DNA from 2 places in the Gemmobacter fulvus genome. Region 2 is predicted to be linked to the other one. Evidence: riboswitches for the same ligand, from Rfam matches in the RefSeq annotation. Region 2 holds a riboswitch; the other holds the start of a gene.
What was found. A riboswitch is a leader RNA that binds a small molecule or an ion and turns the genes downstream of it on or off. The one in region 2 is predicted to bind cobalamin.
Positions count from the first base shown of each region.

Region 1: it holds a riboswitch for cobalamin, as region 2 does, so the genes downstream of both, KM031_RS03355 (CbtB domain-containing protein) here and KM031_RS19750 (aromatic ring-hydroxylating oxygenase subunit alpha) in region 2, are expected to answer to the same signal.

Region 1 covers NZ_CP076361.1:685,685-693,486, forward strand. Annotated here, with positions in the region: gene KM031_RS03345 (energy-coupling factor ABC transporter permease) at 6-683, shown strand; gene KM031_RS03350 (DUF1636 domain-containing protein) at 705-1,040, shown strand; cobalamin riboswitch at 1,097-1,318, shown strand; gene KM031_RS03355 (CbtB domain-containing protein) at 1,353-1,532, shown strand; gene KM031_RS03360 (CbtA family protein) at 1,549-2,313, shown strand; gene cobF (precorrin-6A synthase (deacetylating)) at 2,505-3,260, shown strand; gene KM031_RS03370 (group II truncated hemoglobin) at 3,266-3,646, opposite strand; gene KM031_RS03375 (trimethylamine N-oxide demethylase) at 3,646-6,012, opposite strand; gene KM031_RS03380 (DMT family transporter) at 6,153-6,992, shown strand; gene KM031_RS03385 (sarcosine oxidase subunit beta family protein) at 7,089-7,802, shown strand, end outside.
Region 2 covers NZ_CP076363.1:271,838-279,639, reverse strand. Annotated here, with positions in the region: gene KM031_RS19790 (ABC transporter substrate-binding protein) at 1-424, opposite strand, end outside; gene KM031_RS19785 (sulfite exporter TauE/SafE family protein) at 712-1,464, opposite strand; gene KM031_RS19780 (FecR family protein) at 1,635-2,243, shown strand; gene KM031_RS19775 (glycosyltransferase family 2 protein) at 2,233-2,910, opposite strand; gene KM031_RS19770 (DedA family protein) at 2,907-3,479, opposite strand; gene KM031_RS19765 (ceramide glucosyltransferase) at 3,489-4,604, opposite strand; gene KM031_RS19760 (UDP-2,3-diacylglucosamine diphosphatase) at 4,604-5,410, opposite strand; gene KM031_RS19755 (hypothetical protein) at 5,680-6,156, shown strand; cobalamin riboswitch at 6,249-6,440, shown strand; gene KM031_RS19750 (aromatic ring-hydroxylating oxygenase subunit alpha) at 6,557-7,795, shown strand; gene KM031_RS19745 (FAD-binding oxidoreductase) at 7,800-7,802, shown strand, end outside.

The sequences.
Region 1 (7,802 bases), on a different replicon from region 2:
GAGACATGCATATCGAACCGGGCCTCGTTACCGGGGCCAAACTTCTGCTGGGCGTGGCAACCGCGACCACCGCCGCCGCCTTCACCGCAAAAACCGCATGGGAGGCGATCCGCGTACAGGGCGTGGCCTCGCTGATCAGCCGGGCTGCCATCGGCACCGTGGCCACCTTCATCTTTTTTGAACTGATGCCGCATTATGCCGTGGGCGTCTCCGAGGTGCATTTCATTCTCGGCTCCACGCTGTTCCTGATCCTCGGCACCGCCCCTGCCGCCATCGGGCTGGCGCTTGGCCTACTGATCCAGAGCCTGTTCTTCGCACAGGCCGACCTGCCGCAATATGGCATGAATGTCACCACGCTGCTGGTGCCGCTGTTCGCCATTGCAGCACTTGCCAAACGCATCATCGCCCCCGGCACCGCCTATGTGGACCTGAGCTATGGCCAGACGCTGGCCCTCTCGACCGCCTATCAGGCGGGCATCGTGGCCTGGGTGGCGTTCTGGGCCTTTACCGGCACCGGCATCTCGACCGAAAGCCTGGCCTCGGTCGGCACCTTCGGCGCTGCCTATATGCTGGTGATCGTGGTGGAACCGCTGGTGGATCTGGCTGTGCTGGCCGCAGCCAAGGCCATGCGCGGGCTGGCAGGCTCAGGCCTTGTCACGCCGCGCCTGCACAACGCCGCCTGAGATGACAGGGCGGCACCCCCAGTGCCGCCCCTTTGCGCGATGAAGATCACCCTCTGCACTTCTTGCCCGCTAGGCCGGTCCGGCTTTGCCACCCCACTGGGGGCGGCGCTGGATCAGGCGGGCATTGCCGCGCAGATCGCGACGGTGGACTGCATGTCGGGCTGCACCCGCGCCTCGACGCTGGCCTTCCGCGCCCCCGGCAAGACCGCCTATCTGTTCGGCGATCTGACCGAGGCCGATCTGCCCGACCTTCTCACCTTTGCCCGGCTCTATGCCGCCAGCCCGGATGGCACGCTGACCGATGCCCGGCCGCTCGGCACGCTGCGCCGCAAGGCCATCGCGCGGATTCCGGGCTGAGGTCGCAGCCCGCCTGCCATCTGTCGCAAAGCACCTTGACCGATGCCCCCCGTTGCGCGCAGATGAAGGCGCAAGGTGTCCATCAGGTGCAAAGCACCCGGACTTCATCGGGAATGGGGAAGAGGCGGACCAAACGCGGCGCCTCCTGCCCCAGCCGCCCCCGCGACTGTCAGCGGCGAGCGGGTCTCTTTCATGCCACTGGCGCCTCCGCGCGCCGGGAAGGCAGAGATCCGCCCTGACCCGCGAGCCAGGAGACCGGCCTTGCGCGGTGCAACATGAATGCCGTCGGGTGTGACGGCAAGGAGAGACGTTATGACCCAATCGCAGATGACGGCCAAGACTGCCACCAAATCCTCTTCCGCCGTGATGGCGGCTGTGTTTGTCGCGGCCCTTGGCGGCGCGCTGCTGTTCGTCGCAGGCCATGCGCAATCGGCGGCCCTGCATGACGCGGCACATGATGTGCGCCACGCGACCGGCTTCCCCTGCCACTGACCCGCCGCAGATACAGATGATCAAATCCATGGTGGCCAGCGCCCTGATCGCTGGCTGTGCAGTAGGGCTGCTCGCAGCTCTGCTGCATTTCGCATTCGTGCAGGACTATATCCTTCTGGGCGAAGAGTTTGAATCCGGCGCAAGGGTGCATTTCGAAAACGCCGCCCCTGCCACACCCGAGGGCGCGGGCCACGCCCATGCCACACCAGACGCCGCCGCCGCACCGCATGACCATGGCAGCGCCGCCGCCCATGATCACGGCAGCGAAGCCGAGCCGGGCGCCGTCCAACGCAATGCGCTGACCGTGCTGTTTGCCGTGCTGATCTATACCGCCTACGCGCTGCTGCTGGCGGCCGGCTTCGGCCTCGCCGAAAGCTTCGGTGCAACGATCACCGCACGCGACGGGCTGCTCTGGGGTATCGGCGGCTTTGTCACCTTCCAGCTGGCCCCGGCCATGGGGCTGGCACCGGAACTGCCCGGCACCATCGCCGCCGAACTGGGCGCGCGACAGCTCTGGTGGTGGCTGACCGTCGGCTGCACCGGCAGCGGGCTCGCCCTCCTGGCCTATGGCCGCCACTGGGCGCTGTTCGGCCTCGCGGGCGCGCTGCTGGCGCTGCCGCATGTGATCGGCGCCCCGCATCCCGACCAGTTCTGGGGCGTGGCCCCGCCCGAAGTGGCCGGGGCCTTTTCGGCCCGCGTGCTGGGCACGGCGCTGGTGGTCTGGGCGCTGCTCGGCTGGGTCGCCGCCACCGTCTGGCACCGCGAGATCCGCAGCACCTGACATCGGATGGGGGGCCGCATGTCCCCCATTCACCTTGCCCAAATATCCCCGCCGGAGGCAGCGGCCTGCCCCGCAGGGCAGGCGGAACCAAGCGGCCGCAAGGCCGCGCCGGTGACCTCAGGGGCTTGCGGCCACAGGCCGCTCCGCGTCATAAGCCCGCAGACACCAACGCCCAGCAGCCGGAGCGCAAGATGATCGACCTCAGCCTGATCGGCATCGGCACCGGAAATCCCGATCACCTCACGCGTCAGGCGATCCGGGCGCTGAACGCAGCCGATCTGATCCTGATCCCGCACAAGGGCGACGGCAAGGCCGATCTGGCCGATCTGCGCCGCAGCATCGTGGCCGAGGTTGTCACCAATCCCGCCACGCGCATCGTAACCTTCGACCTGCCGGTCCGCGATGCGGCCACCGCCGATTACCGCCGTCGGGTGGAGGATTGGCACGATGCCATTGCAGCGCTCTGGGCCAGCGAAATCGCCGCCCATCTGGGCGCAACGGGCCGTGTGGCGCTGCTGGTCTGGGGCGATCCGTCGCTCTATGACAGCACGCTGCGCATCGCGGCCCGGCTACGCCCTGCGCCGCAAGTGACGGTAGTGCCCGGCATCACCTCCATTCAGGCGCTGACCGCCGCCCATGCCATCCCGCTGAACGAGATCAACGGCCCGGTGATGATCACCACCGGCCGCCGCCTGCGCGACGACGGCTTTCCGCCCGGCACAGACACCTGCGTCGTGATGCTGGATGGCGAATGTTCGTTCCAGAGCCTGCCGCCAGACGGGTTGGAAATCTGGTGGGCAGGCTTTGCCGGCATGCCGGAACAGATCACCGAACGCGGCCCCTTGGCCGAGGCAGGGCCGCGCATCCTTGAACGGCGCGCGGCGGCGCGGGCCGAACATGGCTGGATCATGGATATCTATCTGCTGCGCCGCACCGCGCAGGCCTGAGCCGCTCAGCGGTTGACGAGGATCATCGCGACCCGGCGAAAGGCCGCGCGGATCCGCTCGACATGCGGGCCGGAATGGCCGCAGTCCACCAGCGCGCGATCCATCAGCGCCAGCCAGTCCTCGGCATCCTCGGCCCGGATCGGCACATGATTGTGCATCAGGCGCACATCCATCGTGCCGTGTTTTTCCTCGTAATAGCGCCGCCCGCCCAGAAACCCTGACAGGAAATTCACCTGTTCCTCGCGCACATGCGCAAGGCCATGGCCACGAAAATGCAGGCGCATGATCTGTGCGCCCTGCGCATCGGTTTCCACCAGATCGTAAAAGCGGTTGACGAGGCGCCGCAGCGCCTCCTCTCCGCCCAGATGATCCAGCGGGCTGGCCATCAGCTTTGCGGCCGGGTCTTTTTCGGGTCGTAATGGCTCAGCGGCACAATCACCGCAGGCAGGCGCTTCTGCTGGCCGTCCAGCTTGCCCACCTCCACCGCCGTGCCCACAGCGGCATGGGCCACATCCACCCGCGCCAGCGCGATGTTCTTGCCCAGCAACGGCGAACGCATCGACGAGGTGACAACGCCGATCTGCGCGCGCCCCACATGGATGCAATCGCCATGGCCGACATCCACATTGGCGTCGATGTCGAGCCCGACAAACTTGTGCATCGCATGTTCCTTGCGCCGGATCAGCGCGTCGCGACCGATGAAATCATCGGTTTTCGATTTCAGCAGCACGGTAAAGCCGATCCCGGCCTCGAACGGGTCGGTCTGGTCGCTGAAATCATATCCGGCGAAGATCAGGCCCGCTTCGATGCGCACCATGTCCAGCGCCGCCAGGCCCATCGGGCGCAGCCCCTGATCGGCACCATGTTCCCAGACCGCATCATAGACCGCAGCGCCGTCTTTCGGGTGGCAGAACACCTCGAAGCCCAGCTCGCCGGTATAGCCGGTGCGCGACACCACCACCGGCGCGCCATCCGGCCCGCCCAGCCGCCCGACGGTGAAGCGGAACCAGCCCAACTCCTCGATGGTCGGCTGATGCGGCGCTGTCCAGATCATGCGGCGCATGATCTCGCGGCTGTTCGGCCCCTGCACCGCAAGATTGTGCAGCTGATCGGTGGAGGCGCGCACCATGACCTGCAAGCCCAGCTTTTCGGCCTGTTCGCGCAGCCAGACCCCGCCGTAATCATCGCCGCCGATCCAGCGGAACTGGTCCTTGCCCAGACGGAACAGCGTGCCATCGTCGATCATGCCGCCATGTTCATAACACATCGCGGAATAGACCACCTGCCCGACGCTCAGCTTCTTCACGTCGCGGGTCAGGGTATATTGCATCAGCGCCTCGGCATCCGGGCCGGTCACCTCGAACTTGCGCAGGGGCGACAGGTCCAGCACCACCGCCTTTTCGCGGCAGGCCCAATATTCCTCGATCGCGCCATTGCTGCTGTAGACATGCGGCAGCCAATAGCCCTTGTATTCCACCATATGGCGGGTCTTAGCCTCCGTGCGGGTGTGGAAGGCAGTTTCCTTGGTCATTTTCGGCTCCGCATCGGGGGTGGGTCGATAGGCGATGGCGCGGCTGAACTTTTCAGCCCCGTCATAAGTGCGCACATGGATGTCGCTCAGATACCAGCCATTCGCGGGCGAGGTATCGTCCGGGCAGGCGGATGACACGCAGATCAGATCGGTCAGCGCGCGGAACAGCACATAATCGCCGGGGCGCGACCAGGGTTCGTCCGAGATCAGCACGCCATGCGCGTCGATATTGGTGTTGAAGAACAGGTTGACCGCCATCCAGCCCGGCCGCGCCGTCACGCCATGGTCGGCCAGCGCGCGGTTGAAATTGTCCGAGCAGTTCACATGGCCCGGATAACCGATGTCGTCATAATATTTGCTGGCGCAAGCCATGGCAAAGGCATCATGCCGCCCCACGGTATCCTGCACCACCTCGATCAGCGGCAACCAGTCCTGATCATAGTATTTGGCATGCAGGCCCGGCATCGAATAGGCGTGCCCCATCAACGTGCGCGAGGTGGTCACATCCAGCGCGTGTTCGATGCCCTTGTCGAGCTTGCGGGCGGAAAAGCATTGGAAATCGGTGCATTGGCGGCCATCGACATCCAGAACCTGAATATAGTCGCCCGCCTTGACGAAATAGGCCTGCGCGGTGGCGGATTTGATCCGCAGATCCAGCACCGGATCGGCCAGCGGGTCCGGCAGGTCATGGCCGGTGATCAGCCGCACCGTCGCGCGCTGCACCGTCACGATCAGCGGCGTCGCGGTGTCCTGCGCATCCGGTGCCATGGCAAGGCCCGGGGCGGCCACAACCACCACGCCCGCCCGCGTAACGGTAAAGCTTTCTTCCGTGCCCGCCGGGGTGGTGGTTTCAAACAGCGCGACCGCGCCCGCCTGAGCCAGATCAATACCCCGCCGCGTCAGCCCCAGCCGCAGCCCGCCCATGCCGGACCCGGTGCCGCCGAGCAGCGCCTTCAGCCCCGGTGCGGTGGAATTGGCCACAGCCCCGATCACCCCGGCGTCAATCGCGCCCTTGGCATCGGCGGCCAGCACTTCGCAGACCTGCCCGCCCTCGGCATTGCGAATGGTCAGGCGGTCGCCCGCCGTCACCGGAATCAGAAAGGCCCCTGCCCCCGGCACCTCGTAACGCTCCTGCCCCGCTTGCGCCCGCACATTCAGCGGCGTCAGGATAGACGAGGGGCGCGGTGGGCCGGGCCGGACCTGCGGATAGGTGTCGAGCATGAGAGCCTCCAGGCAAAAAGCGGACAGGAGCGCAGTCGGGCGCTGTTGCTACTATGGAAAAAAAGTTTAACGTGAAGAATAATTCGCGCAAGCCCTCATCTGGGAAATTTGCGCAGATCACAGTTTAACCGGAGCCGCGCATGACGTCACTTCTGTTCGGACTGATCGCGGCGCTGGCCTGGGGGCTGCATGATTTTCTCGTGCGCCATGTCAGCCAGAAAGCCGCCGCCGGGCCGCTTATGGCCGTCGCACTGGCCGCAGGATCGGCAATTCTGGCACCTTTGACGCTGATCGAAGGCTGGAGCGGCGTATCCGTGCCCGCAATCGGGTTGGCGCTGCTGTCGGGGGTGGCGTTCAGTTTGGCCTCGTTGGGCCTCTATCGCGCCTTTGCCATCGGCCCGGTGGCGCTGGTGGCGCCGATCTGCGGTGCCTATCCTTTGGGCAGTCTGGCGCTGGCACTGGCCTCTGGCAGCAGCGTGACGGCGCGCGACTGGCTGGCGGTGGCCATGGTCATCGCGGGAATCGCCCTGGTCGCACGGCAACCCGGCCCGCAATCCGGGCCGCGCGCGGCAGCGATTCTCTGGGCGGTGCTGGGGGCGGCGGGCTTTGCGCTGACCTTTCACTTCGGGCAGGCGGCGGCACGGCTGGGCGGCGAACTGCCCGCCACGCTGATTGCCCGGCTGACGGCGCTGGCACTGGTGCTGCTGGCGCTGCAAGTCAGGCCCGCCCCAATGGCCCCCGCGCTGCGGCACTGGCGCTGGCTCGCGCTGATGGGCGCGCTGGATGTGCTGGCGCTCGGGTTTGTCATCGCCTCGGGCAGCCGCCCGAACCCCGAATATGCCGCCGTCACCTCGGCCATTTTCGGAATTGTCACCATTCTGCTGGCATGGCGGTTTCTGGGCGAACGGCTGGGCCGGGTTCAGGGCGCGGGACTGGCGCTGGTTTTTGCGGGCATCGCCACGCTGGCGGCGGGTTCCTGAGTCGATGTCCGATCCGAAAGGGGCGATGTCGGAAACGAATGGCATCAAATGGCGGCGCGGCGCGATAGTCGCCTGAGCACGATAACGGAGAGTCAGATGTTCGGCAGCGGGCACTATTCGGGGTTCAGGGTCATCAAAGAGGCCCTGACAGGCCACAAGGGCTGGAAACCAGCGTGGCGCGACCCCGCGCCACAGGCCGCTTATGACATCATCATCATCGGTGGCGGCGGGCATGGTCTGGCCACGGCCTATTATCTGGCCAAGGAATTCGGGCAGGCGCGCATTGCGGTGCTGGAAAAGGGCTATCTTGGCGGCGGCAATGTCGGGCGCAATACCACGATCATCCGCTCCAACTATCTGCTGGATGGCAACGAACCCTTCTATGAGTTCAGCCTGAAACTGTGGGAGGGGCTGGAGCAGGACTTCAACTTCAACGCCATGGTCAGCCAGCGCGGCATTCTGAACCTGTATCACACCGATGCGCAGCGCGACGCCTATACGCGCCGCGGCAATGCGATGATCCTGCATGGCGCGGATGCCGAGTTGCTGAATCGGGATCAGGTCAAGGCCATGTATCCGTTCCTGAATTTCGACAATGCCCGCTTCCCGATCAAGGGCGGCCTTGCGCAGCGGCGTGGCGGCACGGTGCGTCATGATGCAGTGGCCTGGGGTTATGCGCGCGGCGCGGACAGCCGGGGCGTCGATCTGATCCAGAATTGCGAAGTCACCGGCATCCGCACCGAACATGGCCGCGTCACCGGCGTTGACACCTCGCGCGGGTTCATCGGCGCGAAAAAGGTGGGCGTGGCG
Region 2 (7,802 bases):
TGCCGACCAGTTCGATGTCGACCGTGTAATCATCCACCTTGGTGGCGGATTTATAGGCGGGCAGGTTGCCCTTCAGCGGGCTGTCGGCATGGCTGACGCGGGCCAGCGAGGTGACCACGTCATCCGCCGTGAAATCCGCGCCATCATGGAATTTCACGCCCTGACGCAGCTTGAAGCGCCAGATGTTGTTGGGCAGCACTTCCCATTCCGTCGCCAGCGCCGGTTCGATTTCCAGATTGGAATTGTAGCGCACCAGCCCTTCGTAAACATGGTTCAGAAAGCTGATGGTGAAGGTGGAGCCGTAGGAATACGGGTCCAGCGAATTGATGTCGCGCGCGGCCCCCCAGCGCAGGGTTTGTGCCGATCCGGCAGTGGCGAGGCAGGCGAGGGCGACGCCGGCAAGCAGGGTGGTTTTGAAGGTCATGGTCGATCCCTGTTGTAGGCCCGCCTCCTCCCGGTCTGATGCCGGAACTTGCGGGCAGATGGCGGACGGGGCGGCACTGTGCCTGTCGTCCTGTCTCCACTGTCAGAATTGCGGACCATTTTGTCAATAATTTTGTCGACAATATTTTCGACAGCAATAATTCCGCCTAAGCAACTGGCATATTGCGCAAATTTTGCTGCCCCTGAAAACATGATGACCCCGCAAAAGTCATCATGCGCCTTGTATGCAGATTCGACCAGATGGTCAGGCAGCGGCGGGAGGGGCGATCAGGCGAACAGACGCGCGGTGAACACCGCTGTCATGCCAAAGCCGATCAGCCCGACAATCGCGCGGATCACCGCTTTCGGCAACCGCCGTGCCAGTGGCGCGCCAAGGTACCCCCCCGCCGTCGAGGCCAGCATCATCACGATGGCCTGTGGCCAGCTCACCAGCCCGGCGGCAGCAAAGACCACCACCGAAATCGCCGTCAGCAGGAAGGACAGCCCGCTTTTCAGCCCGTTCATCTGGTGGATATTGCTCATCCCCCAGAGCGAGAACAGCGCCAGCAGCAGGATGCCCAGCCCGCCGTTGAAATAGCCGCCATAGAGGCTGACCGCGAACAGGCCCACCGCCCCTTGCGGCGTCACGCCCCGGCTGTGCGCGGCGGCAAAGCTGCGGATCTGATCTCCGAACAGAAAGGCCAGCGTCGCCCCCAGCAGCAGGAACGGCACCACAACCGAAAAGGCCGCATTGGAAGAGATCATCAGCAAAAGCGCCCCACACAGCCCCCCGGCCAGCGTGATGGCTGACAGGCGCAGCAGCTGCGCTCGGTTCATCTGCGCCAGTTCCTGCCGGAACCCGATGGCCCCGCCAAGATAGCCCGGAAACACCGCAACCGAGCTGGTGGCATTGGCAATCACCGGCGGAACGCCGGTAAAGACCAAGGCCGGAAAGGTCAGAAACGTGCCGCCCCCTGCAATGGTATTCAGCACACCCGCCCCGAAGGCGGCCACGATCAGCAGGGCGGTATCAAGGAACATCGCTGTCTATCCGGTCTGGTCCGACACTGGTTAAACTACTTGGGGCTGCGGTTGGAAAGGCCACGCGCACATATTGTCGACAAAACTGTCGATCCGGACTGTTCCCTGAGACACTTCGCAGCCGCTCCGACAGCTGATAGGGTCGGCGCAGATCATCAAAGGGGGTTGCCATGCCCATTGCCCTGACGCGCCGCCTGCTGCTTGCCAGCCCTGCCCTGTCGGTCTTGCCGCGCAGGCTCTGGGCGGCAGAGCCGATCGGCACCACGCGCAGCCTGACCGGCACCGCCACCCTGACCCGCACAGGCGGTGCTTATCCCCTGCACCCCGACGATCCGCTGACCGAGGGCGATATGGTGGCGACGGCAGCAGACAGCCTTGCGACGCTTGAGCTGTTCACGCAGACCCAGATCCATCTTGGCCCCGATGCGCAGTTCACCATTGATCGCTTTACCGCCGATCTGGGCGGCGTCATCAGCATCGGCGGGGCCGTGGTCTTTGACCGCCCCGATGATCTGCCCCCGCTGGATCTGACCGTGCAAAGCGCCTTTGCGCAGATCGGCGTGCGCGGCACCCGGTTTTTTGCCGGGCCAAGCCGGGGCACTTACGGCGTGTTCGTGGCACGCGGGCGCGTCGTGGTGCAAGCCGCCGGGGCCAGCCGCACGCTGCTGGCGGGCGAGGGTGTGGATATCGCCAGCGCCGGGGCCGCGCCCTCTGCCGTTGCCCGCTGGGGTGAGGCCCGCATTGCCGAAGCCTTTGCCGGGCTGGGCCTTACACCCTGACGCCGCGCATCCGGAGGATCTGTTGCAGCGCCGTGGGCAGGCCGATGGTGCGGACCATATCGGCCAGCATGGCGGCATCGGCCCAGAGCCCCGCCAGCACGCCGCGCTTCTGCGCCTTGCTGGGGCTCGACACCCCCGGCCAGCGCACCACGGCAAGCCGAAGCCGCTGCCGGATCCAGATCGCGTTCAGAAACACTTCGAAGCCGAATTTCGGCAGGCGGCGCAGCACCTCCCCCTGCCCTGCCAGCAGAGCGCGTGAAAACACCCGCTCGCCCGAGATGTAATCCAGCCCGATCCAGCGCCACAGGCCCGGCGCATTGCCACGCAGGCTGATCGTGGCATCGGCCTGCCCCGACAGCACAGGCGCGGCCAGCGCGGTGACATCCGCCGCCGTCAGCCCGCTCAGGTCGCTGTCGATCAGCATGACGGCATCGTGCTGCGCCGCCGCCAGCCCCACCGCCAAGGCTGCCGTCTTGCCGCGGTTGCCCGGCAGCCGGATCACCCGCACCGGATGGCGCATCGCCATATCTGCCGTGCCGTCCGACGAGCCATCATCTACCACGATCACCTCGGCCAGCAACGGATGAGGGGCCAACACCGCCAGCACCGCGCCGATACGCGCCGCCTCGTTATAGGCCGGAACGATGCAGGACAGGCGCGCCGTCATGATACCACCCGCCGCCGCCACAGCCAGACCAGAACCACCGGCACAATCGCCAACAGCAGCAGAAGCGAGGCATTGGCGATCCAGTCCTCGATCCGGGCATGGGCGTCGCCAAGGCTCCAGCCCAGGGCGGCAAAGACCAGCGATTTGGGCAGCGTCGCCGCCGTGTTCCACAGAAGGAAGGGGACAAAGCGCATCCGCGCCATGCCAGCGGCCACCAGCACGACAGCGCCCGCCGTATGGGTCAGCTTGCCGAGGATCAGCGACGACGCGCCATGATTGCTGAAATGCGTGGCCAGCCGTTCCAGACGCGCCTGCCCCAACCCCAGCCGGGCGCGCAGACGATCCGGCAATGCAGGCAACAGCCCCCGCCCCAGCGCATAAAGCAGCACATCGCCGATCAGATCCGCCACAACCACCATGATCAGCACCGCCCGCAGATCCAGCAGCCCGATCTGGGCCAGCCATGCCGCCACGACCGTGACGATGGGCCCTTCCAGCACCGCTGCGGGCGCGAGGATCCACAGGCCATAGGTGCTGATCAATTGGGTCGCGGCGTCAGGGGTGAACATATGCGCCGCTCATTCTGCCTGCGGGGCAAGGGCGGTGCCGCGCCATTCAAACCCCCGGCTGCGAAAGGTGGCCGCCCAGATCACCGGCATCAGCGCATCGCGCAGCGGCAAGGCGAGCAGATCACGCCCCCCCATCGGCCAGCCCTGCGCCCGCGCCAGCAGCGCCTCGGCCCCATACCAGACCGCCAGATAGACCAGCGCGGGCCACAGCGGCAGATCCGCCAGGGCCAGCGCCGACACCAGCGCCAAGGCCGGGATCAGCGCACCGTTGAGCGGCTCCAGCGCGAACAGGCCCGGGAAACCGTCACGCCGCACCTTGGACCAGCGCAATTGCCGCGCCCAGACCTGCGCGAAGCCGCGCACACCGATGGGTTGGGCAAAGGGGCGCGCCGTCAGCCGCACCCGCAGGCCCAAGCCGCGCACGGCCTTGGTGGCCGCAACATCTTCGGCAAGATTGCGGCCAAGGGCGGGCAAGCCACCTGCCATCTCCAATTGGTCGCGGTGCCAGAACAGCGTTTTGCCCTGCGCAAAACCAACGCCAAGCCGATCCGCCGCCAGTTGCAAGCGGGCCTGATTGGTGTTCAGAAAGGCACATTCCAGCGCGCCCCACAGGCCATCGGGGCGGATGCCCACGGCAGGCGAGGTGACCAGCCCGCACGCGCCCTGTCCACGATCCTCGTGCCACGTCTGCGCCAATTGGCGCAGGTAATCCGGCGGCAGCAGCAGATTGCTGTCGGCCATGGCGACCCATGCGGTATCCCGCGCCTGCCAGCCTTTGACCAGATTGTTCAGCTTCGGGTTGCCGCTGATCCGCGTTTCTCCGATCATCAGACAGGCGCGCACCTGCGGATGCGCCGCGATCAGGCCGCGCACCACCGGCACCGCAGGATCATCCGCCCGCGCCGCACAGAAGATCACCTCATGGTCGGGGTGATCCTGCCGGAACGTCGAGGCCAGCGTTTCGGGATCGAAACGGTCCAGCCCGCACACCGGGCGCAGCAGCAGGATCGGGGTCAATGGTGTATGCGACGATGGCTTCGCAGACCGGGGCAACGCCAGCCAGACGGTCAGCAGATGGGCCAGCAGCATCAGCACCGCAACGCCGCCAAGAACCAGCGCCAGCATTATGCCGCCCCCTCGGCCAGAAGATCGGGCTGGGCTGCGGCCTGCCGCAGAGCTTCGCGCCCGCCCAGCACCGACAGGCGCCCTTCGGCGTCTTCGGCAATCGCTGTGAAACTATCCACCCAATCGCCGCAATTGGCATAGATCAGCCCATGGTCGCCATGCAGCGCCGCCACATGGAAATGGCCGCAGATGACACCATCATGGCCATTGCCCCGCGCCAGCGCGATCAAGCGCCGCTCATGCGCCTTGCCCGCATAGAGCACCGTATTCAGCGCGGTCAGCAGCCATTCGACCGGGCTGCGGTCTTCGGGGCGCAGATTGCGCCGCACCCGGCGCAGCCCGCGATCCGCCGCGCGCAGCAGCCCGTCGATGCGGCTGCCGATACGGGTGCAGATGTGCCAGCGCAACAGTCGCGCGTCACAGATATCGCCATGCAGCACCAGATAACGTCGCCCATCGGCGGCAAGATGCGTCACCGCCTCGGCCAGTTCGGCGGGCAGATCCTGCGCCGCCGGGGCCGTCTGCGGCCCGCGCAGCGGCGCATCGTGATTGCCGATCAGATAGACCAGCCGCGCCCCTTCAGCCGCGCGCTGGCGCAACAGGGCGATGATGCGGTCCTGCGCCGGGCCCCAGGTCAGCGTCAGCGGATGCCAGATGTCGAGGATGTCGCCCACCAGATAGATGGTATCGGCACTGTTCGCTTCCAGAAAGTCGCGGATCAGATCGGCGCGGCAGCCAAGCGCCCCCAGATGCAGGTCAGACAGAAACAGGCTGCGGTGATGCCGGGGGGCTGCGGGACGGGGCATGGGCAAAGCTCACAGAAGGCTGCGGTCGACCCTGTGTCGCATCGCCATGCCACGGTTTTGTGACTGTGATGCTGCAATGCCGCGAAACTGACGCCCGGCAACGGGTCGTGTATTCCGGCACTTGACATTCCATACTGTTTTAGTAAGAAATTATCACCCAGTGTCGACAGGCGGCCACAGAAGCCGAAGGACCGAGGCAGATTCATACACTCGGCACCGCGCGCCCCCTCCCTCGGCTGCGGCGCGGTGCCCTTTGCGCGAGGCCAGACATGACATATTCCACCCGCCAGACCCGCCGCTGCGGCACACCCGGCCCCAGCGAATCGCTGCTGAGCGATGCCGTCTTTGATCTGTTCGAACGGCAATGCCTGGATGTGATGCGGCTTGTCTTCGCCCAGATGGCGCAGAACCTGCCGCCCCTGGTGATGGAGCCGCAAGATGCCGCGCGGGTGCAGTTCGGCCCGATCCAGGGCGACAGGATCTGCGCCGCCGTCGTGCAGATGGTGCATGTCATGGCGATTTCGCGGTCGGACGGGTTCCGCTATTCCAACCCGTTCTGCGCAGGCTGCGCCGCCGTGCTGACCAAGCCCGAACAGCTGCTGTTGCATGTGCTGCATCACACCCGCCGCGCGCAGCCCGGACAGGCCATCGCCCATGCGGTGATGCTGTGTGATTCCCGCCCGGTGGGGCCGCTGATTGACGCTGCGGCAGAGTTGGCACGGCTCGCACCGCCTGCCCGCGCCTGACCCGGCAAATTCCGCCGCCCCGGCATCTGCATCGCTGTCCGGTTTTGGATGCCGCAATGTCGCAATCCGCACATGGTGCCCGTCGCTTTCAGGATAGTTCTGGCTGGCAAGGTGCCGCTGGAAACAGCGGAGAATTGGGAAGCCGGTGCAAAGCCGGCGCTGCCCCCGCAACGGTAACGGGAGAGCGCGACGAAAGCCACTGAGGGGTCCCTTGGGAAGGCGTCGCGCGTGGGTGGAAAGCCCGCTCCCCCAGCCCGGAAACCAGCCTTGCAGGAACGTAACCGCCGGGGGCGGGTTTGCTGTGCTGGCCCTGCGAGGAGGCAGGACGCACCGCACCAACCCCTCGCAACTGAATGATCCGGTCCGGCGCGGGGAGGCGCAGGGCCTAGCGAGGTGCCAAATGCTGAGCCAATCCGAGACCCTCTCGCGCCTTGCTGCGCGTCGCCCCGACTATGCGTTGGAGCAAGCCCTCTATTGTGATCCGGGCGTCTATGCCCTGGACCTTGAGAATGTGTTCTATCGGGAATGGCTGTTTGCCGTGCCTTCGTGCGAGTTGCCCAAGGCGGGGGCCTTTGCCACGCTGCAAGTGGGGGCCTATCCGCTGGTCATCACGCGCGGCAATGATGGCATGATCCGCGCCTTTCACAACGTGTGCCGCCATCGCGGCCAGCGGCTCTGCGCCAAGGAAACCGGCTCCACGCCGAAGCTTGTCTGCCCCTATCACCAGTGGACCTATGATCTGGACGGCAAGCTGCTTTATGCGCGTGACATGCAGGAAGGGTTTGATCCCGCCGCGCATGGGCTGAAAAAGGTGCATTGCGTCGATCTGGGCGGCATGGTGTTCATTTGTCTGGCCGAAGTGCCGCCGCCGATCAGCGATCTGGCGCCCAAGCTGATGTCCTATCTCGCCCCCTCGGGGCTGAAGGATGCCAAGGTCGCGTTTTCGTCGACCATCGTGGAAAACGGCAACTGGAAGCTGGTAATCGAGAACAACCGCGAATGCTACCATTGTGGCGGTTCGCACCCCTCGCTGTGCCGCACCTATTCCGACAATCCGCGCATGACGGCGATGGAAGGCCCGGATTCCGCCAGCCCCGACATTCTGGATCACTGGAAACGCTGCGAAGCGGCCGGTCTGCCGTCGCGCTTTGTGAACCACCCCGACATGCAATGGCGTCTGGCCCGGATCCCGCTGCTGAACAACGCCGAAAGCTATACCATGTCGACCAAGGCCGCCGTGGCCAAACGCATGGGTGCAATGCCATTCAATGATGCGGGCAGCCTGCTGTTCTTCCATTATCCCAACACTTGGAACCATTTCCTTGGTGATCATGCCATCGTGTTCCGCATCCTGCCGATTTCGCCCACCGAAACCGAGGTCACCACCAAATGGCTGGTGCACAAGGATGCGGTGGAAGGCGTGGATTATGATCTGGAAACGCTGACCCGCGTCTGGCTGAACACCAATGACGAGGACCGTCAGGTGGTGGAAGAAAACCAGAAAGGCATCCTGTCGCCCGCCTATGAGCCCGGCCCCTATTCCACCATTCAGGAAGAGGGCGTGATCCAGTTCGTCGACTGGTATTGCAACGTGATGAGCAAACGGCTGGCCCCCAAGCCCGCCTTGGCGGCGGAGTAAGCGCATG